Regions from separate parts of the Amycolatopsis sp. lyj-346 genome, predicted to be linked through region 2. Evidence: riboswitches for the same ligand, from Rfam matches in the RefSeq annotation. Region 2 holds a riboswitch; the other holds the start of a gene.
What was found. A riboswitch is a leader RNA that binds a small molecule or an ion and turns the genes downstream of it on or off. The one in region 2 is predicted to bind S-adenosylhomocysteine.
Positions count from the first base shown of each region.

Region 1 (8,701 bases), on a different contig from region 2:
GGCCGCGCCGCTGCATTTCGGTGGCGACGTTGACCATCTCGTCGAGCGACGGCGTGATCAGCCCGGACAGCCCGATCGCGTCGGCGCCCTCGGTGACCGCGGTGTCGAGGATCTTCGCCGCCGGCACCATCACGCCGAGGTCGATCACCTCGTAGTTGTTGCAGCCCAGCACCACGCCGACGATGTTCTTGCCGATGTCGTGGACGTCGCCCTTGACCGTGGCGAGCACGACCTTGCCCTGGCCGTTCGACACGGCGGCCCGGCCCGCGAGCCGGGCCTCCTCCTTCTCGGCCTCCATGAACGGCTCGAGGTAGGCGACCGACCGCTTCATCACGCGCGCGCTCTTGACCACCTGCGGCAGGAACATCTTGCCCGAGCCGAACAGGTCGCCGACGATCTTCATGCCGTCCATCAGCGGGCCTTCGATGACCTCGAGGGGCCGTGCCATCGTCCGGCGCGCCTCTTCGGTGTCTTCCTCGATGTAGTCGACGATGCCGTGCACCAGCGCGTGGGACAGGCGTTCGCCGACCGTGCCTTCGCGCCACGAGAGGTCCACGACGCGCTTGGTGCCGCTGCCCTTGACGTTCTCGGCGAAGCTCACCAGCCGGTCGGTGGCGTCTTCGCGGCGGTCGAAGAGGACGTCCTCGACCAGTTCGAGGAGGTCCTTCGGGATGTCTTCGTAGACGGCGAGCTGGCCGGCGTTGACGATGCCCATGTCCAGCCCGGCCTGCACGGCGTAGAACAGGAACGCCGAGTGCATCGCCTCGCGCACCACGTCGTTGCCGCGGAAGGAGAAGGACAGGTTCGAGATGCCGCCGCTGGTCCGCGCGCCCGGGCAGCGCTCCTTGATCCGGGGCAGCGCCTCGATGAACGCCTTCGCGTAGCCGTTGTGCTCGGAGATTCCGGTCGCGACGGCGAGCACGTTCGGGTCGAAGATGATGTCCTCGCCCGCGAAGCCCGCCTTCTGCGTCAGCAGGTCGTAGGCGCGGCCGCAGATCTCCACCTTGCGGTCGGCGGTGTCGGCCTGGCCCTGCTCGTCGAACGCCATCACGACGACGCCGGCGCCGTAGTCCCGGATCGTGCGGGCCTGGGCGAGGAAGGGTTCCTCGCCCTCCTTGAGGCTGATCGAGTTGACCACACCCTTGCCCTGCAGGCAGCGCAGGCCGGCTTCGAGCACGGTCCACTTCGAGCTGTCGACCATCACCGGGATCCGGGCGACCTCGGGCTCGGTGGCGATCAGGTTGAGGAAGGTCGTCATCGCCTGCTCGGATTCGAGCAGGTCGGCGTCCATGTTGACGTCGAGCAGGTTGGCCCCGCCGCGGACCTGCTCCAGCGCGACGTCGACGGCGCCCTGGTGGTCGCCCGACTCGATCAGCCGGCGGAACCGCTTCGAGCCGGTGACGTTGGTGCGCTCGCCGATCATCACGAAGCCGGTGTCGGCGCCGATGCCGAACGGCTCGAGCCCGCTGAACCGGGTGTGGCTGCGCGGCGCGGGCACCTCGCGCGGAGTGACACCCTTCGCCGCGGCGGCGATCTTCGCGATGTGGGCCGGGGTGGTGCCGCAACAGCCGCCGACGAGGTTGACCAGGCCGTCCCGGACGAACCCGCCGACCAGGTCGGCCGTCTCTTCGGGCGTTTCGTCGTAGCCGCCGAAGGCGTTCGGCAACCCGGCGTTCGGGTGACTGGCGACGTAGGCGTCGGCGATCCGCGAGAGCTCCTCGACGTGCGGGCGCATCTCTTGGGCGCCGAGCGAGCAGTTCACGCCGACGACCAGCGGTTTCGCGTGCTCGATCGAGCTCCAGAACGCCTCGACGGTCTGCCCCGACAGCGTCCGGCCGCTCAGGTCGACGATCGTCACCGAGATCCACAGCGGCAGGTGCGGGGCGACCTCGCGCGCGGCGGCGATCGCGGCCTTGCAGTTCAGCGTGTCGAAGATCGTCTCGACCAGCAGCAGGTCGACGCCGCCCTCGGCGAGGCCGGCGATCTGCTCGGCGTAGGAGGCCTTGACCTGCTCGAACGTGACCGCCCGGTACGCCGGGTCGTCGACCTTGGGCGACAGGCTGAGGGTGACGTTGAGCGGGCCGATCGACCCGGCGACGAAGCGCCCACCGGCTTCGTCGGCGGCCTGGCGGGCCAGCTGCGCGCCGCGGACGTTCATCTCGTGGACGAGCGACTGCAGCCCGTAGTCGGCCTGGCCGATGCTGGTGGCCGTGAAGGTGTTCGTCGTGGTGATGTCCGCGCCCGCGGCCAGGTACTGGCGGTGCACGTCGAGGATGACGTCCGGGCGGGTGAGGTTCAGCAGGTCGGGGTCGCCGGTGACGTCGTGGGTGTGCTCGCCGAAGCGGTCGCCGCGGTAGTCGGCGGGGGTCAGCCCGGCCCCCTGCAACATGGTTCCCCAGGCGCCGTCGAGCACGGCCACCCGCTGGTCGAGCAGCTCACGCAGGCGCGCTGTTGAATCGAACGGGGTGTTCACCGGCAGCCTCCCTCGATCGGGAGGCGCCCTTGGTTGGTCATTCCCGGCCGAGCGTGGCGGACCCGGTGGTCCGTTGCAGCGCCTCTCGGCCTGTGGTCCACGGTATCGGAACCGGGCCCGTGGACGCCATCCCGCCCCGCCGACGTGTCCACTGAGTGGGACGCTGTCCGTCCACAATGGATCTTCCGGGTCACCCTGCACCTCCGTCGACCGACCAGCCCGCAGCTGCCGGCCTCCGAGTGTGGCAGCCGGGGATCGAGCCCCTCTCAAGACCACCGGAAGCGCCTGGTCAACCACGCAAGGTCACCGCGAAGCCGCTTGAAAACTGAAACACGTTCTAATACGCTCCGCGGGTGGACTACGGAATCGTGCTGTTCACCAGCGACCGGGGGATCACCCCGGCGGCCGCGGCGCGGGCCGCGGAGGCCGCGGGGTTCTCGACCTTCTACGTTCCCGAGCACACCCACATCCCGGTGAAGCGCACCTCACCGCACCCGCGCACCGGGGACGCGTCGCTGCCCGACGACCGCTACAGCCGGACGCTCGACCCGTGGGTCGCGCTGGCGACGGCGGCCGCGGTCACCGAGCGGATCCGGCTCGCCACCGCCGTGGCGCTGCCGGTCGAGAGCGACCCGATCACCCTCGCGAAGACGATCGCCAGCCTCGACCACCTTTCCGGCGGCCGCGTCACCCTCGGCGCCGGCTTCGGCTGGAACGTCGACGAACTGACCGACCACGGCGTGCCCGGGAACCGCCGCCGCACCGCGCTGCGCGAGTACCTCGAGGCGATGAGTGCACTGTGGACACAGGAGGAAGCCGCCTACGCCGGGGAGTTCGTCTCCTTCGGACCGAGCTGGGCGTGGCCGAAGCCGGTGCAGCGGCACATCCCGGTCCTGCTCGGCGCGGGCCCGACCGAGAAGACGTTCCGCTGGATCGCCCGCCACGCGGACGGCTGGCTCACCACGCCGGCCGACACCGACCTGGACGGGCACGTGGCGCTGCTGAAGGAAATCTGGGGCGCCGAGGGCCGCGAAGGGGCGCCGCGGATCTGCGCGCTCGGCGAGCGGCCGGACCCGGAACGCCTTGCGCACCTGGATGCGCTGGGCGTGACCGAGACGATCTTCGGCCTCCCCGACCGCTCGCCCGAAGAGGTCGAGGCGTGGATCGGGCGGCTGGCCGGGAAGCTGACCCTCGTCCCCGCCGGAACGTCCTGAAAAGTCCTTCACGACCCCCGGGGTCAGCTCTTGGCCGCCACGCCCTGGCGCGCCCGCAGGTCGAGTTCGATCTGCTCCAGCGTGCGGCCCTTGGTTTCCGGGACCAGCCACTGGGTGAGCACGAACAGCACCACGTTCACCCCGGCGAACAGGAACATCGAGCCGCCGATGCCGAGGGATCCCGGATCGGAGATGATCGGGAACACCGCGCTCACGATGCCCGTCGCCGCCCAGAGCACCACGCTGCTGATGCCCATGCCGGTGGCCCGGTACTTCAGCGGGAAGACCTCGGCCAGCATCACCCAGACGACCGCGCCCCAGCCGAGTTCGTACCCGACCAGGTAGAGCACCATCATCACCAGCATCAGCAGGCCGCGCGTGCCGGTGTCGTGGACGTTCAGCACGACCAGGCCGGCGGCCACCAGCGTCAGCACCATGACGACGTTGCCGACGAGCAGCAGCGGCTTGCGGCCCCAGCGGTCCACCACGAACACGACCCACGCGGTGAACAGGAACTTCGTCACGCCCAGCAGCACGCCGGACAGCAGCGCGGCCTGGGTGGCGAAGCCGAGGCCGATGAGCATCGTCGGGAAGTAGGCGTTGATGGCGTTGACGCCGCTGAACTGCTGGCCGATCGCGAGCAGCAGGGCCACGACGAGCATCGGCCGCACGAACCCGGAGAACAGGTCGCGGATGCGCGGCTTCTCCTCGGTGCCGAGCCGGATGACCTCGTGGATGGTCGCGATCTCCTCGTCGAGGTTCACGGTGGTGCCGTGCGCCCCGGCCAGCACCCGCCGCGCCTGCTCCTCCTGGCCGTTCTTGACCAGCCACCGCGGTGTCTCCGGCAGGAACACCAGCCCGGCGAGCAGCACCACCGCGGGCACGATCGCGCCGGCGAACATCCAGCGCCACGCGGAAACCGGCCCGAGCCAGTAGCTGACCAGGAACGCGATCAGGATGCCCAGCACGATGAAGATCTGGTTGAGCGCCCCCATCGCGCCCCGCCACTTCGCCGGCGCCAGTTCGGACAGGTACGTCGGGACGGTCGACGACGAAAGGCCGATCCCCAGGCCGATGACCAGGCGTGAAAGCACCAGCAGCGCGAACGTCGGCGAGAAGCTCGCCGCCAGCGTGCCGACGACGACGATGCCCGCCGCGATCATGATCGTGCGGCGACGGCCGAGGGCTTCGTTGGTGCGGCCGGAGAACAGCGCGCCGGCGATGGCACCGACCGACAGGCTGGCGGTGATCACCCCCTTGTCCCAGCCGGTCAGTGCCCACAGTTCCCCGATGAACGGGAGCACCCCGGAAATCACGCCGAGGTCGTAACCGAAGAGGATGCCGCCGAGTGCGCCGAAGAAGTACAGCGTGGTCCGGCTGATGTGCCGAGCCGGGGCCGCCTGTGTCGTTGACCGATCGGTCATTGCCGGGTCGCCTCTTCCTTGGGTCCAGTCCAGCCAGCGGCCACCACACTCACACGCCGGAAAATGGCGGGCAAGGAGACCCCTGATAACGATTCAGGAACCTGATCGACGTTCACGTATGTGACGTGAAGATCCGGCACACCTTGGACACGAGACCGCGCGCCCACCGGTTCGAATCCACTGTAGACAGTGCGCTCCGCCGAAATCGTCGAACGCTTTACAACGCTCCGAACGCTGGTTTACCGTCCCTCTGGAAGCGCTCCCAGAATGTGGAGGCAGAGGTGCACAACGTCGTGCGAAAAACTCATTCCCCGTCCAGGTCCCGTTCGGTGAGACGGCTGCTCGCCACCGCGCTCGCCGTGCTCCTGCCCGCCGCCGTCGCGGTCACCGTCGGCGCGCCGGCCTCCCCGGCCGCACCCGCGGCCACCACCTGGCGCAACGCGGAAATCGCCGGCGGCGGCTTCGTCCCCGGGATCGTGTTCAACCAGACCGAACCCGGGCTGGTCTACGCCCGCACCGACATCGGCGGGGCGTACCGGTGGAACACCGCCACCGGCCGCTGGATCCCGCTGCTGGACTCGGTCGGCTGGACCGACTGGGGTCACAACGGCGTCGCCAGCCTGGCCACCGACCCGGTCGATCCGAACCGCGTCTACGTCGCGGCGGGGATGTACACCAACAGCTGGGACCCGAACAACGGCGCGATCCTCCGGTCGGCCGACCGGGGCGCCACCTGGCAGACGGCCGCGTTGCCGTTCAAGCTCGGCGGGAACATGCCCGGCCGCGGCATGGGCGAGCGGCTCGCGATCGACCCGAACCGCAACAGCGTCCTCTACCTCGGCGCGCCGAGCGGCAACGGGCTCTGGCGCAGCACCGACTCCGGCGTCACCTGGGCGAAGGTGACCAGCTTCCCCAACCCCGGCAACTACGCGCCCGACCCGAGCGACCCGTCGGGCTACTCCAGCGAACTCGAAGGCGTCACCTGGGTGACGTTCGACCCGACGACCGGTACCCGCGGCAGCACCACGCAGACGATCTACGTCGGCGTCGCGGACAAGGAGAACACCGTCTACCGCAGCACCGACGGCGGCACGACGTGGGCCCGCCTGGCCGGCCAGCCCACCGGGTACCTGGCGCACAAGGGCGTCCTCGACCCGGTCGGCGGCTACCTCTACCTGGCGACCAGCGACACCGGCGGTCCCTACGACGGCGCGAAGGGCGACGTCTGGAAGTACGCGACGAAGACCGGCGCCTGGACGCGGATCAGCCCGATCCCCTCGGACAGCAGCGACGACTACTTCGGCTACAGCGGGCTGACGATCGACCGGCAGCACCCGAACACGCTGATGGTCGCGACGCAGGTGTCGTGGTGGCCCGACGTGATCTTCTTCCGCAGCACCGACGGCGGCGCGACCTGGACGCGGATCTGGGACTTCTCGAACTACCCCGAGCGAAGCCTGCGCTACACCCAGGACATCTCGTCGGTGCCGTGGCTGAACTTCGGCCTCCAGCCCGCTCCCCCGGTGCCGTCGCCGAAGCTCGGCTGGATGACCGAGTCGGTGGAGATCGATCCCTTCGACTCGAACCACCTGCTCTACGGCACCGGCGCGACCATCTACGGCACGTCCGACCTCACGAAGTGGGACACCGGCGGGAAGATCACGATCAAACCGGTCGTCGGCGGCCTCGAAGAGACCGCGGTGCTCGACCTGATCAGCCCGCCGTCGGGCGCACCCCTGCTGTCCGGGCTCGGTGACATCGGCGGGTTCCGGCACGACAGCCTCGACGCGGTCCCGGCCACCATGTACACGCAGCCGGCGTTCACCACGACCACCAGCCTCGACTACGCCGAGCTGTCACCGGCGACGATCGTGCGCACCGGCACGCTCGACCGGTCCGCCCGGCCGAACGACAACCGGATCGCCTTCTCCACGGACGGCGGGAAGAACTGGTTCCAGGGCGCCGAGCCGGGCGGGAACGCCGCCGGCGGCACGGTGGCCGCGGCCGCCGACGGCAGCCGGTTCGTCTGGAGCCCGGAAGGCACCGGGGTCAGCTACTCCGCAGGCTTCGGCTCGTCGTGGACGGCGTCCGCCGGCATCCCGGCCGGCGCGGTGGTCGAGGCCGACCGGGTCGACCCGAAGCGGTTCTACGGGTTCGCGGCGGGCAAGTTCCACGTCAGCACGGACGGCGGCGCGACGTTCACCGCGACCGCGGCGATCGGACTGCCCACCGGTTCCGCGCACTTCAAGGCGATGCCGGGCGTGGCCGGGGACATCTGGCTGGCCGGCGGTTCTGGCACGACGTACGGCCTGTGGCACTCGACCGACTCCGGAGCGTCTTTCACGAAGCTGGCGAACGTTGCCGAAGCCGACAACATCGGGTTCGGCAAGGCCGCTCCCGGCCGGACGTATGCGACGTTATACACGATCGCCAAGATCGGCGGGGTGCGCGGGATCTTCCGCTCGGACGACGCGGGGGCTTCGTGGACGCGGATCAACGACGACCGGCACCAGTACGGCAACATCGGGGCGGCGCTGACCGGTGATCCGCGGGTGTACGGCCGGGTGTACGTGGGCACGAACGGCCGCGGCGTGATCGTGGGCGAGTCCGGGGGCAGCGAGCCGCTGCCGACGAGCACCACGCCGACCACGCCCACGACGCCGACCACCACCACCACCACACCGACGACCACCACCACTCCGGTGCCGTCGGGGTCCTGCACCGCGGCCTACACGGTCACCAACCAGTGGCAGGGCGGGTTCCAGGCCTCGGTGAAGGTGGGCAACACCGGCACCGCCGCGGTGACCGGGTGGACGGTGACGTGGACCTACGCCGACGGCCAGCGGGTGACGCAGGCGTGGAACGCGCAGGTCACCCAGAGCGGCGCGGCGGTGACGGCGCTGAACGTGGACTGGAACCGGACCATTTCCGCGGGCGGGAGCGCGGAGTTCGGGTTCACCGGGTCGTCGGGGACGGCGAACCGCAAGCCGGCGGCGATCTCGCTCAACGGGCGGGCCTGCACGACGTCCTGAGCCGGTCTGCTGCAGCCAGTCGTGAGTGGTGAGGCGGGTCAGAGCACCGCCTCACCCCTCACGACCAGCTGCGGGGAGGGGGTTTCAACCCACCCCCAGGCGGTTGAAACCCCCTCCCCGCACCCCCAGTCCGGCGCCCCCGCCCGAACAGTCCGCAGGCTGCTCGGGCGAAGTCCCCGGTGAGGTCCACTCTTCCGGTTGCCGACGGCAGCCGCCATTCCTGCCCGCAGGAGACTTTTTCGCCCGATCACACCCGCGCTGAGCTGCGGAAACACGCTCGCAGGGTGCGTAAAATACCCAGCCGGGCCGGCAAAAGTTACCCGGCGGACAGCGCGGCAGGCCGTCCGCGCTCAGTCGCTCTCCAGCACGACCTTCCCGATGTGGGTCCGCGACTCCAGGTGCTTGAGCGCCTCGGCCACCTCGTCGAAGGCGAACCGGCGGTCGATCACCGGCTTCAGGCCGGTCCGCTCGATCGCCCGGTTCATCGCCTGGAACGTCTCGCGGGAGGCGTTGGTCAGGCCGCGCAGGGTCAGCTGCTTGACCAGCACCAGGATCGGG
Region 1 covers NZ_JAJPWT010000011.1:294,181-302,881, forward strand. The annotation lists gene metH (methionine synthase) at 1-2,473, opposite strand, end outside; S-adenosyl-L-homocysteine riboswitch at 2,488-2,566, opposite strand; gene ACLJQE_RS29715 (LLM class F420-dependent oxidoreductase) at 2,827-3,687, shown strand; gene ACLJQE_RS29720 (sugar porter family MFS transporter) at 3,711-5,111, opposite strand; gene ACLJQE_RS29725 (cellulose binding domain-containing protein) at 5,441-8,143, shown strand; gene ACLJQE_RS29730 (zinc-dependent alcohol dehydrogenase family protein) at 8,494-8,701, opposite strand, start outside.
Region 1: linked by a shared signal. The riboswitch ahead of metH (methionine synthase) and the one ahead of ahcY (adenosylhomocysteinase) in region 2 are both predicted to bind S-adenosylhomocysteine.

Region 2 (8,701 bases):
GGCGAGCTGGTCCAGCTGTTCGACCGGGTGCCCGAGCGGTCGCCGTACACGCGGCCGATGCGCGCGCTGTCGCTGGCCTACGCCCACGGGGTGGGCCGCCGGCCGGAGCACCCGGACAAGGTGGGGGTGCGGTTCAACATCGTGCCCGGTGTCGGCGAGCTGTTCATGATCCCGGCGTACACGCTGAGCGGGAACTGCGACATCCTCTTCTTCGAAGGCGTGCCCGGCGGGCCGCTGGACTGCTTCGACGACCACCCGGGCCCGGCCGAGCACTTCCGGCGGCTGCTGGACCTGATGCGGCAGTTCGTGCCGTGGGAGTACGACCGCTGCCGCGACGCGGAGCTGACCGACGCGAAGGCCACCCTGGCGGGTGGGTACACGCCGGTGGTCCGGCGCCCGGTCGGCACCCTGCCGGGCGGGGCGATCGTGCTGGGCATGGCCGACGTCGTCGTGGCGAACGACCCGATCACCGGCCAGGGCTCGAACAACGCGAGCCACTGCGCGGCGACCTACCTCGACGCGATCGTCGAGCGCGGCGACCGGCCGTTCGACGCGGGGTGGATGGAAGCGACGTTCGAGCGCTACTGGGAGTACGCCCGGCACGTGACCGAATGGACCAACGCCCTCCTCCTGCCGCCGCCTCCGCACGTGCTCCAGATCCTCGGGGTGGCGGGGCAGAACCCGGCGGTCGCCCGGCGCTTCGCGAACGGGTTCACCGACCCGGCCGACTTCCAGCACTGGTTCATGGATCCGGCACGTTGGGAGAAATACCTGGCAGAGGTCTAGATCGTCGCCGCGGCGGACTGTCGCCGGGGGACGATTCGGGCTACGGTTGTTACGTAGCGTGAAGACGACCTCGGAGGTGCTTTGGCATGCGGGCGATGTGGAAGGGCTCGGTGTCCTTCGGGCTGGTCAGCATCCCGATCCAGATGTACGCGGCCACCGAGAACAAGAACGTCTCCCTGCGCCAGGTGCACGAGGCCGACGGCGGCCGCATCCAGTACAAGCGGTTCTGCACCATCGACGGCCAGGAAGTGCCGTACGCCGAGATCGCCAAGGGCTACGAGCTGCCGGACGGCGAGATGGTGGTGATCACCGACGCGGAGATGGCCGAGCTGCCGCTGGCCAGCCAGCGCACGATCGACGTGCTGGAGTTCGTGCCGCTGGAGTCGATCGACCCGATCCAGTACGACCGGACGTACTACCTGGAGCCGCAGAAGAACGCGGTGAAGCCGTACATCGTGCTGCGGGACGCGCTGCACAAGTCGAGCCAGGTGGCCATCGCGAAGGTCGCGGTCCGGCAGCGGGAAAGCATGGCCGTGCTGCGGGTGCACGCCGACGTGCTGGTGATGACGACGATGCTGTGGCCGGACGAGGTCCGCGAGCCCGACTTCCCGTTCCTGCGCGACGACCCGCCGCAGATCCGGCCGCAGGAGCTCACCATGGCCGGTTCGCTGATCGACTCGCTGGCCGAGCCGGTGTTCGAGCCGGAGAAGTACCACGACCACTACCGCGAAGCCCTGGAAGAGATGATCGAGGCCAAGGTCGCGGGCGACGAGACGACCAAGCCGGCCGCCGTCACCGCCAAGGCCGACGTCGTCGACCTGATGGCGGCGCTGCAGGCCAGTGTGGACGCGGCGAAGAAGTCGCGTCAGTCCTCTTCGGAGGCGTCCGAAGAGGACACCAAGCCGGCGAAGAAGAAGCCGGCCACCCGCAAGCGGGCACCCAAGCCCGCCTGAGCTCGCCGGTACCCGCCTCGGACGGGTGGTTGTGCCGACACGCCGCCGGAGTACCGCGCCCGCGCGCTGCGCCGTCCTACCTTGGGGTGCACGTCGTTCACGAGCGCGGGAAGGCGGCCGGTCATGGAGTGTGCTTCTTGTGACGCCGGGATCGATCACTGTCACGGCACGCTGGTGGTGCACCCGGAAGTCGGCTTCGCCGAGTGCACTGATCCGGCCTGTGCGGACGGTGACCGCGTGCGTCACGCGTTGATCGTGGACTGCCAGGGCGTCGGCGGCGGGTGTAGCTGTGTCGCCGCGCCGCGGAAATCCCTGCTGCACCAGGTTTCCTGAGCCTCCCGCCAGGATCGGGCAGGCCTTCCCGGCCGGGCTTCCCGCCCGCCGGGAAGGCCTGCCCGGCGTTCGGATGCCGTCAAGGACGTCACACGATCGTGTATGCAGCTGTGTACAGCGGCTTGGCGATGTGCTAACACTAACGGGGTCCTTCGGCTCTCCCTCCCCCTCGGAGCCGGAGGACCCTTTTCGTTCCCGGGACGGGTGTCCGTTGTGGATGGGTCGGCGCCGGCGATTCACGGGGCAAGGGGAAATCGCCAGTACGTTTTTCACCGGCGCCGCAGCGCCGGTGAAACCTCGGACCGGAATCAGGTTCGAAGCCATTTCTCCCGGCCGTGATCTTCCGGCCGGGAGAAGGCCGAACGGCCTGGCGCGCCAGCTCTGCTGCTGACGCGCCAGGCCGTGGCGGAGTTCTCGGGATCAGTACCAGTGCGCCCGGCCACCGATCCGGCGGCCGGTGCCGCCCAGGATGGCCAGTGCCACGCCGGCCACCGCGAGAATGATGCCGATGGTGTACAGCACCGGGATACCGACGATAAACCCGATGACCAGGAGAATCACACCGAGAACGATCACTTGACACACTCCTTCGCACGAGACCCGGCCCGGCTCCGTGCCGTCCGGGCGGATGCGCTTCTCTCGACAGGAGGATGGCCAGTTTCCCGATAAACCAAACTACGGCGAATGGAGCAATCTTGAAGCAGTGCCGGGATCAGTACCGGTAGTGATCGAGCTTGTACGGCCCTTCGATGTCGACGCCGATGTACTCGGCCTGCTGCTTCGTGAGCTTGGTGAGTTTCACCCCGAGCGCGTCCAGGTGCAGGCGGGCCACCTTTTCGTCGAGGTGCTTCGGCAGCCGGTGCACGTCGGTGGCGTACTCGCCGGGCTTGGTGAACAGCTCGATCTGCGCGATCGCCTGGTTGGTGAACGAGTTCGACATCACGAACGACGGGTGCCCGGTCGCGTTGCCCAGGTTCATCAGCCGCCCCTCGGACAGCACGATGATCGCGTGGCCGTCCGGGAACGTCCACTCGTGCACCTGCGGCTTGATCTCCGTCTTGGTGATGCCGGGCAGCTTCGCCAGCCCGGCCATGTCGATCTCGTTGTCGAAGTGCCCGACGTTGGCGACGATCGCGTTGTGCTTCATCCGGCTCATCTGCTCCGCCGAGATGATGCCGAAGTTGCCGGTGGTGGTGATGAAGATGTCGGTCTGCTCGACGACGTCGTCCAGCTCCACCACGTCGAGCCCGTCCATCGCCGCCTGGAGCGCGCAGATCGGGTCGATCTCGGTGACCGTGACCCGGGCGCCCTGGCCGCGCAGCGCCTCCACCGCGCCCTTGCCGACGTCGCCGTAGCCGCAGACGACCACGCGCTTGCCGCCGATCATGACGTCGGTGGCCCGGTTCAGACCGTCCACAAGGGAGTGGCGGATGCCGTACTTGTTGTCGAACTTGGACTTCGTCACCGAGTCGTTGACGTTCATCGCGGGGAAGAGCAGCTCGCCGTCCTTGGCGAGCTTGTAGAGCCGCTTGACGCCGTTGGTCGTCTCCTCGGTGACGCCGCGGATCTCCTTGGCCATGCGGGTGAAGCGGTCACCGTCGGCCGCCAGGCTCGCGCGCAGGGTTTCGAGGACGATCCGGTACTCCTCCGGGTCCTCTTCGGACGGTTGCGGCACCGCTCCGGCCGCCTCGAACTCGACTCCCTTGTGGACGAGCAGGGTGGCGTCGCCGCCGTCGTCGAGGATCATGTTCGGGGCCTGTCCGCCGGGGAAGGCGAAGAGCTGGTCGGTGCACCACCAGTACTCTTCGAGCGTCTCGCCCTTCCACGCGAACACCGGGGTGCCCGCCGGGGCGTCCACCGAGCCCTCCGGGCCGACGACGACCGCGGCGGCGGCTTCGTCCTGGGTGGAGAAGATGTTGCAGGACACCCAGCGCACCTGGGCGCCGAGCGCCACCAGGGTCTCGATGAGCACGGCGGTCTGGACGGTCATGTGCAGCGACCCGGCGATGCGGGCGCCCTTCAGCGGCTGCGCGGCGGCGTACTCGCGGCGGATCGCCATCAGGCCGGGCATCTCGTGCTCGGCCAGCCGCAGCTGGGTGCGGCCGGCGCCGGCCAGCGCGAGGTCGGCGACGGCGAAGTCGAGGCCATTGCGGGTCTGCAGTTTGTCACTCATTCTTCGGTGCACTCCGGAGTTCGTCGGGATGCGCTCGGGAGGCAGCACGGAAGTCCTTGCGGACAACGAGAAAGGCACCTCCCTCACGGGAGGCGCCCTTGGAGTCGTGGTCACGGGCCGAGCGTGGCGGAAGAAGATTTCCGTCGCAGCGCCTCTCGGCCCGGAACCAGGATGGCAAAGCCGCGGCGAGGCTGTCAAGCGAGCGAACGGGCCATGAGAACGTCGTCGACGTCCTCCCCGTCCATGCGGAACTCGCCCCGCAGCACCCCTTCCACGACGAACCCGCACTGCTCGTAGACCCGCCGCGCGCCGAGGTTGGGCCCGAGCACGCGCAGCGTCACCTTGCGGGCGCCGCGGTGGCGAGCCTCGGCCACGGCGGCCTCGACGAGCTGCCGCGCGATGCCGAGCCGCTGCCGGCCGGGGTCGACGGCGAGGCCGTCGATCACCGCCACGTGCCGGTGGGCGGGGATGCCGAACCCCTCGCCGAGGCGCACGTACCCGGCGACCACGCCGTCGTGCTCCGCGACGAGAACGTCCTCCGGCCGGGTGCTGCCGTCGAAGAACGGCGTACCGGGCGGCGGTGGGGGAGCGGGGGACACGGCCGGGGTCCAGGTGCGTTCGTCGATCTTCGCGAGCACGGCTTCGTCTTCGGCGCGGGCGAGGCGGGTGGTGATCGTCACTCGAGCTCCCGCCAGGCCTGGTCCACGAGCCCGGCCAGCTCGCGCGGGTCCCGGTTGCCCGCGGAGCCCAGGCTCCGCACCGTGACGGTCAGGTCCGGGCCGGTGCGCTGGCAGCTCGTGACGAAGGACTGCTCGGGGTCCGGTGTCGACCCGGCGGCCGTGGAACCGTTGTGCCGCAGGCATTGCACGGCGCCGACGCGCACGAGTTCGGTGCTCGGCACGGCGAGGCCGAACGCCTCGATGTCCTCGTAGGGCGCCACGAGTTCGGGGGAGGGCGCACGCACGGCGATCAGCTGGACACCGCGTTCCAGCTGGTCGTCCTGGTACTGCTGGGCGACCGACCCGGCCCCGCCGTAGGCCACCGACACGCGGGCCGCGGTCTCCCGGTCGGTCTTTTCGATGCGGGTGACGACGGCCTGACCGTTGCCTTCGCCGAGCTTCGCGATCGCCTCCTGGGCCCGGCTCAGCTCGCCCAGCCGGGGCGGCGCGGAAAGCGACTGCCCGCTCGGGCCGCCGCCGAGCAGGCTCAGCACCAGCCACGGCACGCCGACCAGGAGCGCGCCGACGACGAAGCCGAGCAGGCCGGTCACGGCCGGCCGGACGAGGAGCGAGCGGCGGCGGGGTGCCGGAGCGGGGGCCTGCTGCCCCGGCACGGGCGGGAAATCCTCGGTCACCAGGGAATCCTGGCCGAATCCGGCATCCCGCGCGAAGGTATTTCGCACCTCGACGCTCAAAGGAGATGCGCGCGCCGCCAGATGCCCTCTGAGCGGCCGCCGATCAGACCCGCGTCGCGGAGGAACGGCACGATCTTCTCGGCCATCCAGCGGCGCGTCTCGTGGAAGTGCGGGTTCGCCAGTGCCGCGGCCCGGCCCTCGCGCGGGTCGATCCCGACACTGCGGTAGATCCGCGGGTCGACCATGCTGTCGATCACGCCGAACGCGACCAGTGCGGTCCGCAGCCGGTGCCGCTGCAGCGCCGCCTTCGCCAGCTTCGGCGTCTCGCGCAGCACCTCTTCCTTGGCGAACCGGACGTGCCGGGCCTCCTCGACCACGTGGATGCGGTTGACCGAGCGGATCAGCGGCTGGATGCCGTCGTCGTCCATCATCGACCGCTGCAGCCGGTCGGTGGTCTCCTCCGCGACCAGCACGCTGGCGAACATCGACGGCCCGGCGGCGGTCGCGCCGAACACCTTCGCGGCGCGGTGCACCACCTTCGGGACGCCGTAGCGCGGGACGCCGAGCCGTTCGGCGGTGCGGGCGAACATCACCGAATGCCGCGTCTCGTCGCCGATCTCGGTCATGGCGTACTGCGCGTGCTCGGTGCGCGCGTCGAGGTCGAAGACGTACCGGGCGAGCAGCTGCATCAGGACGATCTCGAACCACAGCCCGACGCTCATGATGCTGGCGATCTCGTGCTTGGACAGCTCGATCCGCTGCTCCGGCGTCAGCTTCGCCCAGAGGTCCGTGCCGTAGAGGGAGACCCGTTCGAGCGGCATGTAGGCCTTGTCTTCGGCGAGCGGCGCGTCCCAGTCGATGTCGACGTACGGGTCGTAGGAGTTCTTCGCCGAGCTCTTGAGCAGGCGAGCCGCGGTGACGTCCCGGTCCTGGGCCTCGACGCCCATGGCGACCTCCCGGAGAAGTAGGGGGTACATGGTGTACTAGCTATTTCGGCAGCGTACACCGTCCGGCCGTGGGTGAGTAGGCTTTCGCCGTGACCAAGGTCGACGGACGGGCGACGCGCTGGGCGGGCCAGCAGGAACGGCGGCGCGCGGAGTTCGTCGACGCCGCGCTGGCCGCCATCGCCGAACACGGCCCGGACGTCTCGACCGAGCAGATCGCCGAGCGCGCCGGCGTCGCCCGCACGCGCCTGTACCGGCACTTCGACGGCGCGGCCGACCTCCGCCGGGCGATCGCGCAGCGGGCGGCGGAGCTGGTGACGGCCGACCTGGCGCCGCTCTGGCACCCCGAGGGCTCGCCGAACGAGATGATCTCCACGGTCATCTCGACGCACCTGCGCTGGCTGACCGAGCACGCCCACCTGCACCGCTACCTGGCCCGCGGCGTACCGGACGGCCCCGACGTCCGCGGGGCGATCGGCCGCCACCTCAGCCGGCTGTTCACCGGCTACCTGACGGCGTTCGGGCTCGACCCGGCCCCGGCGGACACGATCGCGTTCGGCCTGGTCGGCTACGTCGAATCGGCGACGACCCGCTGGCTCGACCACCCGGGAACGCTTCGCCTGCCCCAGCTGACCGCCCAGCTCACGGGCACGATCTGGGCGATGCTGGACCACACGCTGCGCGCCGGCGGCGTGCAGCTCGACCCGGACCGGCCGTTGCCGCTGCCGGAAGGGCTCTAGTCTTCGCGCGGGAATTCGGCCCGCACACCCAGCAGCCGCACCGCGCGCGTCAGCTCGAACATCCCGAGCACCTCCTGCGCCGCGCGGTCGAGCTCGACGGCGTCCGAGGTCGGTTCCGGCAGGGTGATGCTGTGCGTGTGGGTCAGGAACGGCACGAACCGCACCTTGACCGCCACCCGCGCCGCCGGGCGGCCTTCGTCGAGCACGTCCTGCGCGACGCGCTTCGCCAGCGCCGAGACCGCGGCCGCCATCTCGGCCGGGTCGGTCAGGTCGCGCTGGAACGTCGTCTCACGGCTGCGGGACCGGGCCACCCACGGCGTCGCGCTCACCTCGGCGTCGCTGATGCCGCCGCCGAGCAGCCGCAGCCACGGGCCGGTCTTCGGGCCGAACCGGGCCGCCAGTTCCGCCGGGTCGGCGTCGGCCAGGTCCAGGACCGTGGCGATGCCCAGCCCGGCGAGCTTCTTCGCCGTCTTGTCGCCGATACCCCACAGCGCGTCGGTCGGGCGGGCCGCCATCACGTCCCACCAGTTCTCCTGCGTCAGCCGGTAGATGCCGCCCGGCTTGCCGAACCCGGTGGCGAGCTTGGCCCGCAGCTTGTTGTCGCCGATCCCGACCGCGCACGACAAGCCCGTCTCGCGCGCCACCGCCTCCTTGATCGCGACGGCCAGCGCCTCGGGGCCGTCCGTCTCCGCCCCGACGAAGGCTTCGTCCCAGCCCAGCACCTCGACCACCACCGGCAGCTCCCGCACCGCGGCCATCACGCGCGCCGACACCTCGAGGTAGGCGTCCGGGTCGCTGGGCAGGAAGACGGCGTCCGGGCAGCGCCGGGCGGCGACCCGCAGCGGCATGCCGGACTGCACGCCGAACTCGCGGGCCTCGTACGACGCCGTCGCGACGACGGCGCGTTCGGCGGGGTCGCCGTTGCCGCCGACCACGACGGGCTTCCCGCGCAGTTCCGGGTGGCGGGCGATCTCGACCGCGGCGATGAACTGGTCGAGGTCGACGTGCAGGACCCACTTCACCAGCCCAGTCTGCCTCAGATCCCCAGTCTTTCTCAGATCCGGTGCCGCGCCACGTGGGTCCAGACGGTGCCGGTGAGCGCGAGGATCCCGCACAGCGTGACGCCGGGGTCGGGCAGGACCAGCCCGAGGACCAGCAGCGTCACGGCGGTGATGTCGAAGACGATCAGGAGGGCACTGCGGAGCGCGCGCGACTTCGGCCGCTTGCCGTCGCGAAGCGCGGCAGCCAGATCCGGGTCACTGAGCTCGAGACTGCGCTCGATCTTCTCGAGTTCGGTGCGATCGTGGTGACTGAGCATCGGGCACTCCTTCGGCGCCGAACCCGCCGTATCGCCGTAGCGAATACCCAATCGTCCTCCTCGCGAACCGCCGAATGCCTTCTGATTTCGTGCTTTTCTC
Region 2 covers NZ_JAJPWT010000028.1:26,687-35,387, reverse strand. The annotation lists gene ACLJQE_RS43355 (styrene monooxygenase/indole monooxygenase family protein) at 1-786, shown strand, start outside; gene ACLJQE_RS43350 (Ku protein) at 873-1,739, shown strand; gene ACLJQE_RS43345 (hypothetical protein) at 1,863-2,072, shown strand; gene ACLJQE_RS43340 (hypothetical protein) at 2,493-2,648, opposite strand; gene ahcY (adenosylhomocysteinase) at 2,785-4,245, opposite strand; S-adenosyl-L-homocysteine riboswitch at 4,329-4,408, opposite strand; gene ACLJQE_RS43330 (GNAT family N-acetyltransferase) at 4,440-4,925, opposite strand; gene ACLJQE_RS43325 (hypothetical protein) at 4,922-5,599, opposite strand; gene ACLJQE_RS43320 (AurF N-oxygenase family protein) at 5,656-6,546, opposite strand; gene ACLJQE_RS43315 (TetR/AcrR family transcriptional regulator) at 6,636-7,283, shown strand; gene ACLJQE_RS43310 (DNA polymerase IV) at 7,280-8,305, opposite strand; gene ACLJQE_RS43305 (DUF3040 domain-containing protein) at 8,338-8,601, opposite strand.